3 regions of the Streptomyces sp. NPDC060198 genome follow, and region 1 is predicted to be linked to each of the others. Evidence: riboswitches for the same ligand, from Rfam matches in the RefSeq annotation. Region 1 holds a riboswitch; each other region holds the start of a gene.

Region 1 (3,266 bases):
GGTTCCGCAGCCGTGGCGGGACAGGGCAGGAGAAGCACAGAGGTGGGGAAACGGCTGTACGGGAACGGTTGGGCGTCCGGGGGTGTCAGTGCCCGGCGATTCGTGCGGATCCTGCCTGCCCTGCTCGTCCTCGGCGGGCTGGTCTTCGACATCGCGTCACCGCCCCGCTTCACGGCGGTACCCCTGTTCGTCGCCGCGCCCCTGATCGCCGCGCCGTTCGCCTCCCGGACCGGCACCGTCCGGATCGGAGCCGCCTCGCTGGCCGCGGTCATCGCGATGCGGGTGTACGTGGGCACCATCGGCGAGATCGTCCCGATCATCGAGACGCTCACCGTGGCCACGACGGCCGTGCTGGCGCTGGTCATCAACGGAGTGGTGCGGCGCGGCAGCGAGCAGCTGGCCTCCGCCCGGATCATCGCGGAGACCGCCATGCGCGCGGTGCTGCCCGTCCCGGCCGACCGGGTCGGCGGGCTCCACGTCGCCGCGCGCTACGAGGCGGCGCAGGCGGACGAGTACGTCGGCGGCGACCTGTTCGCCGTCGCGGACACCCCGCACGGGGTACGTCTCGTCCTGGGCGACGTACGCGGCAAGGGGCTCGACGCGGTCGAGGCGGTGGCGGTGATCATCGGCGCGTTCCGGGAGGCCGCCGAGCAGGAGGAGACGCTGGAGGGGGTGACGCAGCGGCTGGAGCGCGCGTTGGCCAGGGACGCGGCGCGGCGGGGCGGGCTGGACCCGGTGGAGGGGTTCGTCACCGCGGTGCTGGCCGAGATCCCGCAGGGCTCCGCCACGCTGCGAATCGTCAACCGGGGTCACCCCGAGCCGTTGCTGCTGCATGCCGGGGGAGCGCTGGACGTGCTGCGGCCCAGTACCCCGGCGCTGCCGCTCGGCATGGCGCTGGGGGCCTGGCCGGACCGGGCGGACGAGTGGGACCTCCCGCCGGGCGCGACCCTGCTGACCTACACGGACGGGCTCTCCGAGGCGCGCGACCCGGCGGGTGTGTTCTACGACCCGGCGGAGCGGCTGCGGGGCCGGATCTTTCCCGGCCCCGACGAGCTGCTCTCGGCGCTCACCGACGACGTCCGGCTGCACACCGGTGGGCGCTCGACGGACGACCTGGCGCTGCTCGCGGTGGCCCGGCCGGCGGAGGACCAGCCGGAGCGCCGGACCACCGTGCCGATCGTGGGCCGCGGCGGCGGCTGACGCAGGTCCGGGGCGGCCGGCGCCGCCCTCGGAAACACGCCCGGGTGGCGCTCCCGCGGTCGGCTCCGCGGACCGTCGCGCGGGTGCGGCGACGGTCCGTAGCAGGGTGGTGCCGCTCGATAACATATGACACACCGTCAGATGAACGGCGCTGTACGACTCGTCCGCAAGTCGCCCGGATAGGTGTGGGAATGCCCAGGTAAATCCCGGCCCGAAGTGGGAATGATCAAGGGGAACGGCTTGGAATCGGAGCCGTATGTCTATTAACGTTCGATAACGCAGCGCGGTCGTCCCAGCCGTCGTCAGAGACGGCGCCGTGCGCGAGCGCCGAATTCCGCAAGGGAACCGGGGAACCACCTTCTTGGGGTGAATCGGACACCTGTGTCTCGACAGAGACACCAGGCGCCCGTAGGAGACCTTCCTGCTCCGAACCCGTCAGCTAACCCGGTAGGCGAGAAGGAAGGAAAGGAGTGCGCCCACGTGGCGTCCAACCAGCCTGCCCCCGAAGCCCCGTCACCCTTCGCCACCCGTGAGGGTTTCGGCTCCCCTGGCGACGCCGACAAGGCCTGGGAGGAATGGAACCCCACCGAGGATTCCCTCCGCCCCGTACGCGGCCGGCACCGCGTCGCCAAGCAGCGTGGTCTCGCGCGTAGTTCCACCGTCCTCGGGGTCGGCGTCATCGCGGCCGTCGGTGCGGGCGGCATGGCCACCGCGCAGAGCAAGCCGCCGGTCTCCATCTCTCTTCCCGATTCGCTCGCGGACAACCTTCCCGACGCCAAGTCCCTTCCCGGGCTGGGTGCTCTGATCACCGCGGTCGAGTCCGACGACACTCCCGTGCCGGTGGCGGCGTCCGCGCCGTTCACCACGGCCGGACTCACCACCGCGGAGACCGAGAAGGGCGCCACCGACGCGGGCGAGGCGCTGCGCGCCCGCATCCTCCAGCAGGCCGAGCAGCAGCAGTCCGCCGCCGACGCGGACGCGAAGGCGGCGGAGGAGGAGGCGGCGGCGGCCAAGGCCGCCACCGAGGCCAGGAAGCAGCAGGACGTGGCCACCGCGAAGGCCGCTGCGGAGAAGAAGGCGGCCGAGGAGGCCGCGGCGGAGAAGGCCGAGGCCGAGAGACTCGCCAAGCTCGCCGCCAGTTACTCGCTCCCCACCTCCGCGTACACGATCACCTCCACCTTCGGTGAGGCCGGCACGATGTGGGCCTCCGGGCAGCACACCGGTCTCGACTTCGCCGCGCCGACCGGTACCCCGGTCAAGGCCGTGCACGGTGGAACGGTCAAGTCGGCCGGCTGGTCGGGCTCGTACGGGTACCGCACGGTCCTTGAGCTCGACGACGGTACGGAGATCTGGTACTGCCACCAGTCCTCCATGGACGTCGTCGCCGGCCAGCAGGTCAACACGGGCGACACCATCGGGCGCGTCGGAGCCACCGGCAATGTCACCGGCCCGCACCTCCACCTCGAAGTCCACACCCCGGACGGCACCGGCATCGACCCGATGGCCTGGCTGACCGGCAAGGGCCTCACCGTCTGACGCCTCCGGGCCCGCACCGGCCCGGGCGGCCGGGTACCTCCGCCGGACACGCCACGGGCGTCTCCCCAGCCCCGGCAGCCTTGACGCTCCCCCCGACGTCAGGGCTGCCGGCCTCTCGTCCTGCCGAAACCTCGGCCGGAACCGTCGCGCGGCCAGTCGCCGGAGCAGTCGCCGTCGGCATCTCGGCCGGAATCGCGGCCGCGCGTGGCGGCCGGAGCCCCGGAAGCGGAATACGATCTCCCGTCCGCTCCGTTGAACCCCTCATGACTTCTTCTCTCCGCACACTCGGAACGTCCGGCATCGAGGTCTTCCCCCTCGCCCTCGGCGGCAACGTCTTCGGCTGGACCGCCGACGAGGCCCAGTCCTTCGCGGTGCTCGACGCCTACACCGCGGCCGGCGGCAACTTCGTCGACACCGCCGACGCGTACTCGGCCTGGGTCCCGGGCAACCGGGGCGGTGAGTCGGAGGCGCTGATCGGCAAGTGGCTCAAGGCCCGTGGCAACCGTGCGGACGTCGTCGTCGCCACCAAG
Region 2 (3,266 bases), on a different contig from region 1:
GAGAAGTCGTCCGCGTACCGCGAGATTGGCGTACCGGAATTCCCCGTGCACGGAATCGGGACCCGTCGCCTCGTCGAGGGCGGGAAGCTGGTCCGCGAGGAGAACCGCGAAACGGTCCGCCCAGCCGACATAAGACCCGTCCGGTCCGGGGTCTCCGACTCCCTCGGTGAAACTGTCGCCGATCGCCGCGTACGACCCGATGGTGTCTGTCTGCTGGATTCTCGAATCGTCTGCCACGACCACATATCTTGCCCCTTTTCATGTGACCTACGCGACCGTAAGAAGGGGTTGACGTGGGGTGAGATAGACCACCTGGTCAGTTTTTGGTAAAGCCGGAATAAGTAGAGGGGCGGCACGCTTGCGCGTACCGCCCCTCGAATCCCTGACGGATCGTGACGATTCGTCAATGGGAGGTGGCTCAGATGGAGACGCCGTGGGACCGCAGGTAGGCGATCGGGTCCACGTCCGAGCCGTAGCTCGGGGTGGTGCGGATCTCGAAGTGGAGGTGCGGGCCGGTGACGTTGCCGGTGGCACCCGAGAGACCGATCTGCTGGCCGCCGGTGACGGTCTGGCCGGCCGAGACCATCAGCTGCGACTGGTGCGCGTACTGGGAGTACATGCCGTCGGCGTGCTTGATGATGACCTCGTTGCCGTAGGCGCCGTCGTAGCCGGCGGAGACGACTGTGCCGGGGCCGACGGCGCGGACGACGGTGCCGGTGGCGGCGCTGAAGTCGGAGCCGGTGTGGTAACCGCTGGACCACATGGAGCCGGAGGCGTGGTACTGGGTGGTGACGGTCGCGTTGGCCACCGGGGTGGTCCAGCCCGTGCTGTTGCTGTCGGCGGCCTTGGTGGTGGTCGCGGCGGACTCGGCCGAGGCCGCCGGGGCGGCCTTCGCCTCGGTCTTGGCGGCCGTCTTCGTCTCGGTCTTCGGGGCCTCGGCCTTGGCGGAGGACGCGGTGGAGGCCGAGCCGGACGCCTGGGCGCCGAGGGTCAGCTTCATGCCCGGGAGGATCAGGCTCGGGTTGCCGCCGACGACCTCGCGGTTGTCCTGGTAGAGCTTCTCCCAGCCACCCTTGATCTTGTGCTGGGCGGCGATCTTCGCCAGGTAGTCGCCGGGGACGACCTTGTAGGTCTTGGCGGACTGCTGGGCGGACTGGGCGGCGGCGGGGGCCGACTGCTCAGCGGCGTGGGCACCCGTGGCTCCGAGGAGCGGCAGGGCGACGACGGCGCCGCCCGCTCCGACGGCGAGGATGCCGCGAGCGATCGGGCCGGACTTCTTACGACGGTGCTTACCCGGGATGGGCATGGGGGAATTCCTCTCCGGCGCCTACGAGGTGAGCTGTCGGGTTCGGGCTGGAGATGCCCGGTCGCGCTGAACGCGACTTCACCCCGAGCCTTCCGGAACAACTCCGGTCGGCGGCTTACCTGGGTCCCCCGCTCCTGCCACGCATCAGTGAGTGCGAATTCCGGGCGGCGGCAGGATTAGGCGGTCCGTCCGGAGTGATGGTGAACGTAATCGAGCCAGGTCGGACGGAACAAGCCGTCGCAAGCGGAACGGAATCCCGGAGCCGAAATCGGCCCGCTTTTCCGGTCACCCTCCGTGGATTACCGATCTTGGCTTTCCGCGCGGCGGACGGACTGCCGCCCGGCTTCCCGGCCACACACGGTCACGGATATGATCCCGCTCACGAGATCACCCACCATCTCACCCATAAACGGGTGATGTTGATCAAAATACGTACAATACGGACATGTCGCGCACGTCACTGATGACGGTTCTTCAGCAGCCGGGGAGACGACCGCCGGCTCCCCGGCGCCGGGGAGCGATGTCGTAGGGTCGCGACGAGCCGACGTCGGCGAGCAGCGCCGGCGCGCAGACGCACCGAGGAGCCGCTGTGACGCAGGTGCCGCAGTTCTCGCCGGCCGAACCCGAGCTGAGCGGGGTCCGTAACTTCCGGGACGTGGGCGGGCTGCCCACTGCCGATGGACGACGGGTCCGGCACGGGAGGCTCTTCCGCAGCGGTCACCTCGCCGCCGCCACCGCCGAGGACGCCGTCTTCCTCGGCCGGCTCGGCCTGCACACGGTCTTCGATTTCCGTAACTCCGCCGACCAGAAGCTCGACGGCTTCGACATCGAACTGCCGGGCGTGCGCAACGTCCGCATCCCGCTCTCCGACCCGGCGGACGGGGCCGGCTTCTGGCGGCTGGTGCGCGAGGGCGACATCGCGCAGCTGCGTTCACTGCTCGCCGACGGCAAGGGCACGGAGCGCATGCTCGCCTCGTACCGCTCGATCATCACCGACCGTACGGCCGAGCAAGGCCGGGTCCTGCACGCCCTGGCGGAAGACAGCGTGCCGGCGCTGATGCACTGCGCCGCGGGCAAGGACCGGGCGGGCCTGACGATGGCGGTGACCCTGCTCGCGGTGGGAGTGGAGCGCGATGCCATCGCGGCGGACTACCTCAAGTCCAACGATGCGCACCGCCGGTACCGGCTGAGGCGTGGCGACAGCGCGGACCCCCTGGTGTCCGCCGAGGTGATGAGCCTGCTCAACCCGCTCTTCGGGGCACACATCGACTACCTGGACGCGGCCCTCGCCACGATCGAGGAGAACTGGGGCACCACGGAGCGCTACTTCGCCGAGGGACTGGGACTCTCCGGGGAGACCCGGGAGCGGCTGCGTGAGCGGCTGCTGGACGAGGCGTAGGCCGCACGCTCGTCGCGGCGGTCCGGTCAACCGGGCGATCCCGGTCGGGCCGCCGCCCGGACCCACCCCTCGTCGAGGTGGATCGTCCAGGTGTCCCCCACCGCCCGGTCCAGTTCGACCAGGACCGCGACGCCGGCGATGACCGCGGGCGCGTCGGAGAGCCGCAGCGGAGAGGCCGGGACGCCACGCCGCAGGTAGGTGGGCAGTTCGCCGTCGCAGACGAACGCGTGCAGCGGCACGGAGTCACCGCCGAACCACACGGCTCGGTGCTCCTCTGCCCACGCGGCCGCGGCGTCGACCCGGTCCAGGTGCGCCAGCAGGTGTTCGGGAGCGGGCCCGTGGCTGAACTGCACGAGGAAGCCGGCGGCGTCGACCGCCCACCAGTCCCACGTACATCCGGGCCGCGGATGCCGCAGGTCCGTCGTCATGCGGGCATGCTACGGAGCCCCGCGGTCCGGAGGAATCCCCCTACTGATTGCCGCCCGCCACGGCGAACAGGATGTAGAGGAAGGCGGCGATGACGTGCCCGGCGACCAGGTAGGCGACGAGCCGGATGACCAT
Region 3 (3,266 bases), on a different contig from region 1:
AGCACCCGGAGGTAGGCCAGGATGTCCCGGACCTCCTTGCGCTCGTAGAAGCGGACGCCTCCGACGACCTTGTAGGGCAGGCCGACGCGGATGAAGATCTCTTCAAAGACACGGGACTGGGCGTTGGTGCGGTAGAACACCGCGACGTCGCCGGCCTTGGCGTCGCCGGCATCGGTGAGCCGGTCGATCTCGTCGGCGACGAACTGCGCCTCGTCGTGCTCGGTGTCGGCGACGTACCCGGCGATGCGGGTGCCGGTTCCGGCGTTGGTCCAGAGGTTCTTGGGGCGGCGGCTCTCGTTCCGCTCGATGACGGCGTTGGCGGCCGAGAGGATCGTCTGGGTGGAGCGGTAGTTCTGCTCCAGGAGGATCGTGGTGGCGTCCGGGTAATCCTCCTCGAACTGGAGGATGTTGCGGATCGTCGCGCCGCGGAAGGCGTAGATCGACTGGTCCGCGTCACCGACGACGCAGAGCTCGCCCGGCGCGTCGTGCTCACCCGCCGGTCCGACCAGCTCGCGCACCAGGGTGTACTGGGCGTGGTTGGTGTCCTGGTACTCGTCGACCAGGACGTGCCGGAACCGGCGGCGGTAGTGCTCGGCGACGTCGGGGAACGCCTGGAGCAGGTGGACCGTCGTCATGATGATGTCGTCGAAGTCGAGGGCGTTGGCCTCGCGCAGCCGTGCCTGGTAGAGCGCGTACGCCTGGGCGAGCGTCTTCTCGAAGCCGTCGGCGGCCTGCCCGGCGAAGGTCTCCTCGTCGATGAGCTCGTTCTTGAGGTTGGAGACCTTCGCGGTGAAGGACTTCGGCGGGTAGCGCTTGGGGTCGAGGTCCAGGTCGCGGCAGACCAGGGCCATCAGCCGCTTGGAGTCGGCCGCGTCGTAGATGGAGAACGACGAGGTGAAGCCGAGCCGCTTCGACTCACGGCGCAGGATGCGCACGCACGCGCTGTGGAAGGTCATGACCCACATGGCGTTGGCGCGGGGGCCGACGAGCTGCTCGACCCGCTCCTTCATCTCACCGGCGGCCTTGTTGGTGAAGGTGATCGCCAGGATCTGCCCGGGGTGCACGCCGCGCTCGGCCAGCAGGTGGGCGATGCGGTGGGTGAGCACCCGCGTCTTGCCGGAGCCGGCGCCCGCGACGATGAGAAGCGGGGACCCGGCGTGCACGACGGCGGCACGCTGCTCGGTGTTGAGTCCGTCGAGCAGCGCCGCGGAGTCGATGACCGGGCGCGGGGCGCCGTCGCGGTAGTACCCGTCCCTGGGCGGCGGGGGCGCGTCGAAGAGCCCTTCGAAGAGGCCCTCGGGCTCCTCCTCGGGCTCGTGGTCCTCGAGGGGCGGCGGGGGCCCCTCCTCCACGGGCTGGAGGCCGGTCAGGAAACTGTCGTCAAAGAGGCTGCTCATCGCTTGTCGAGTTTAGATGCCTCGACGGACACTCCGGGCGGCCTTACGAAGTCTCGGCGGTCACGGTCACCGGCTGTCAAGGACCGTACGCGGCGCGCTGACGAACACCCCCTCGTGGCCAAGGTCACGAAAATGTATCGGGCATATCGCACATCGCCCTTCCCAGCCGCCCCGCCGCTTGGTTACCGTGCTCAGCCGGGCGGCCCGTATCCCCTGACAGGCGAACCGCGCCACAGGGCCGCCCCCGCCGAATCCGGCCCGCCCACGGCTGTCCGGAACCGGGGACCCACACGTCCCACCGGGGTGAATCGGGCCCGTACTCCGTCCATGCGGTACCGGCCCGTAGGGCAGCCTTCCGCGCCCGAACCCGACAGCTAACCCGGTAGGCGGTCCAGGAAGGAGATGCCGGCCTTGGCATCACATCGCAAGCCGCGCACCCCGATGCGCGTGACGTCACCGGCTGTGGGGTTCACCACGGTCGCGCTGGCCTCGGTGACGCTGCTCTCGACGCAGAGCGCGACGGCCGCCCCTTCGGCGCCCAAGCCGAGCATCGAGGAGGTACGGAAGAAGGTCGACGACCTCTACCGTCAGGCGGGCTCCGCGACTCAGGAGTACAACCGGGCCAAGGACTCCACCGCCGAGCAGCAGGACAAGGTGGACGCCCTGCTGGAGGAGGCGGCCCAGCGGGCGGAGAAGGTCAACGAGGCCCGTCGCGCGCTCGGGAACTACGCGGCGGCGCAGTACCGCACCGGCGGCCTGGCGTCCTCGATGACGTTCTTCCTGGCGGACGACCCGCAGTCGTACTTCGACCAGGACCAGCTGATGAAGCGTCGCAGCGGGCAGCAGGAGAAGGCGGTCTCCGACTTCCGCACCCAGCAGCTGGCGGCGGCCGAGAAGCGCACCGAGGCCACCAAGAGCCTGGAAGCGCTGACGGAGTCGCAGGAGGATCTGCGCACCAGCAAGCAGACCGTGCAGGACAAGCTGGCCGAGGCGCGCACGCTGCTGTCGAAGCTGACCGCCGAGGAGAAGGCGCGCCTCGCGGAGCTGGAGCGGAAGAAGGAAGCCGAGGCGAAGAAGAAGGCGGAGAAGCTCGCCGCCGAGCAGGCCGCCGCGGCGAAGGCGGAGGCCGACAAGGCCGCCGCCGACGCCGCCGCGGCAGGCTCGGACGCGGCCCCCGGCACGTCGGCCGGCTCGACCACGTCCGCTTCCACCAAGGGCGCCCAAGCACTGGCGTTCGCCGAGTCCCAGATCGGCAAGCCGTACGTGTGGGGAGCCACCGGCCCCGCGTCGTACGACTGCTCCGGCCTGACCCAGGCGGCCTGGCGGGAGGCGGGCGTCGACCTGCCGCGTACCACCTGGGACCAGGTCAACGTCGGGACGCGGGTCGCGACGGCCGACCTCCAGCCCGGCGATCTGATCTTCTTCTACGACGACATCAGCCACGTGGGCGTCTACAAGGGCGACGGGATGATGGTCCACGCACCGAAGCCGGGTGCGTACGTCCGCGAGGAGTCGATCTACTACATGCCGATCTACGGCAGCGTCCGGCCGGGCTGACCCGACGGACCGCCTCCACGCCCGCCGCCCCGGCCCGTGTCCTCCGGGGCGGTAGGACGGTGGGGCGGTGGGGCGGCTACGAGCATTCCCAGTAGAAGCGCCCTTCGCGGTGGTCGGGGCTGACGAAGGCGAAGCCGTGGCCGTAGCCGAAGTTGAGGAAGTACGGGTCGTCCCCGTCTTCGTCGGGGGCGTCGCTCAGCTGGAAAAGGAACTGCCAGGGGGCTTCGACCTGCGCCCAGGCGTTCGGGTAGCGGGCGGTGCCGCCGAGGTAGTCACGAAGGTCGTCGTCGGGCTGCGCGACGGCGGGGCCTT

The links. Region 1 has a riboswitch for cyclic di-AMP ahead of ACFWEP_RS13520 (M23 family metallopeptidase). Riboswitches for the same ligand answer to the same signal wherever they lie in the genome.
Region 2: it holds a riboswitch for cyclic di-AMP, as region 1 does, so the genes downstream of both, ACFWEP_RS25145 (LysM peptidoglycan-binding domain-containing M23 family metallopeptidase) here and ACFWEP_RS13520 (M23 family metallopeptidase) in region 1, are expected to answer to the same signal.
Region 3: it holds a riboswitch for cyclic di-AMP, as region 1 does, so the genes downstream of both, ACFWEP_RS20240 (NlpC/P60 family protein) here and ACFWEP_RS13520 (M23 family metallopeptidase) in region 1, are expected to answer to the same signal.

Annotation. Positions count from the first base shown of each region.
Region 1 covers NZ_JBHWZJ010000083.1:435-3,700, forward strand. Annotated here, with positions in the region: gene ACFWEP_RS13515 (PP2C family protein-serine/threonine phosphatase) at 43-1,200, shown strand; cyclic di-AMP (ydaO/yuaA leader) riboswitch at 1,516-1,669, shown strand; gene ACFWEP_RS13520 (M23 family metallopeptidase) at 1,681-2,736, shown strand; gene ACFWEP_RS13525 (aldo/keto reductase) at 3,000-3,266, shown strand, end outside.
Region 2 covers NZ_JBHWZJ010000254.1:2,678-5,943, forward strand. Annotated here, with positions in the region: gene ACFWEP_RS25140 (SGNH/GDSL hydrolase family protein) at 1-237, opposite strand, end outside; gene ACFWEP_RS25145 (LysM peptidoglycan-binding domain-containing M23 family metallopeptidase) at 419-1,306, opposite strand; cyclic di-AMP (ydaO/yuaA leader) riboswitch at 1,312-1,466, opposite strand; gene ACFWEP_RS25150 (tyrosine-protein phosphatase) at 1,896-2,705, shown strand; gene ACFWEP_RS25155 (hypothetical protein) at 2,732-3,133, opposite strand; gene ACFWEP_RS25160 (DUF6126 family protein) at 3,174-3,266, opposite strand, start outside.
Region 3 covers NZ_JBHWZJ010000163.1:11,367-14,632, reverse strand. Annotated here, with positions in the region: gene pcrA (DNA helicase PcrA) at 1-1,397, opposite strand, end outside; cyclic di-AMP (ydaO/yuaA leader) riboswitch at 1,647-1,801, shown strand; gene ACFWEP_RS20240 (NlpC/P60 family protein) at 1,809-2,954, shown strand; gene ACFWEP_RS20235 (hypothetical protein) at 3,031-3,266, opposite strand, start outside.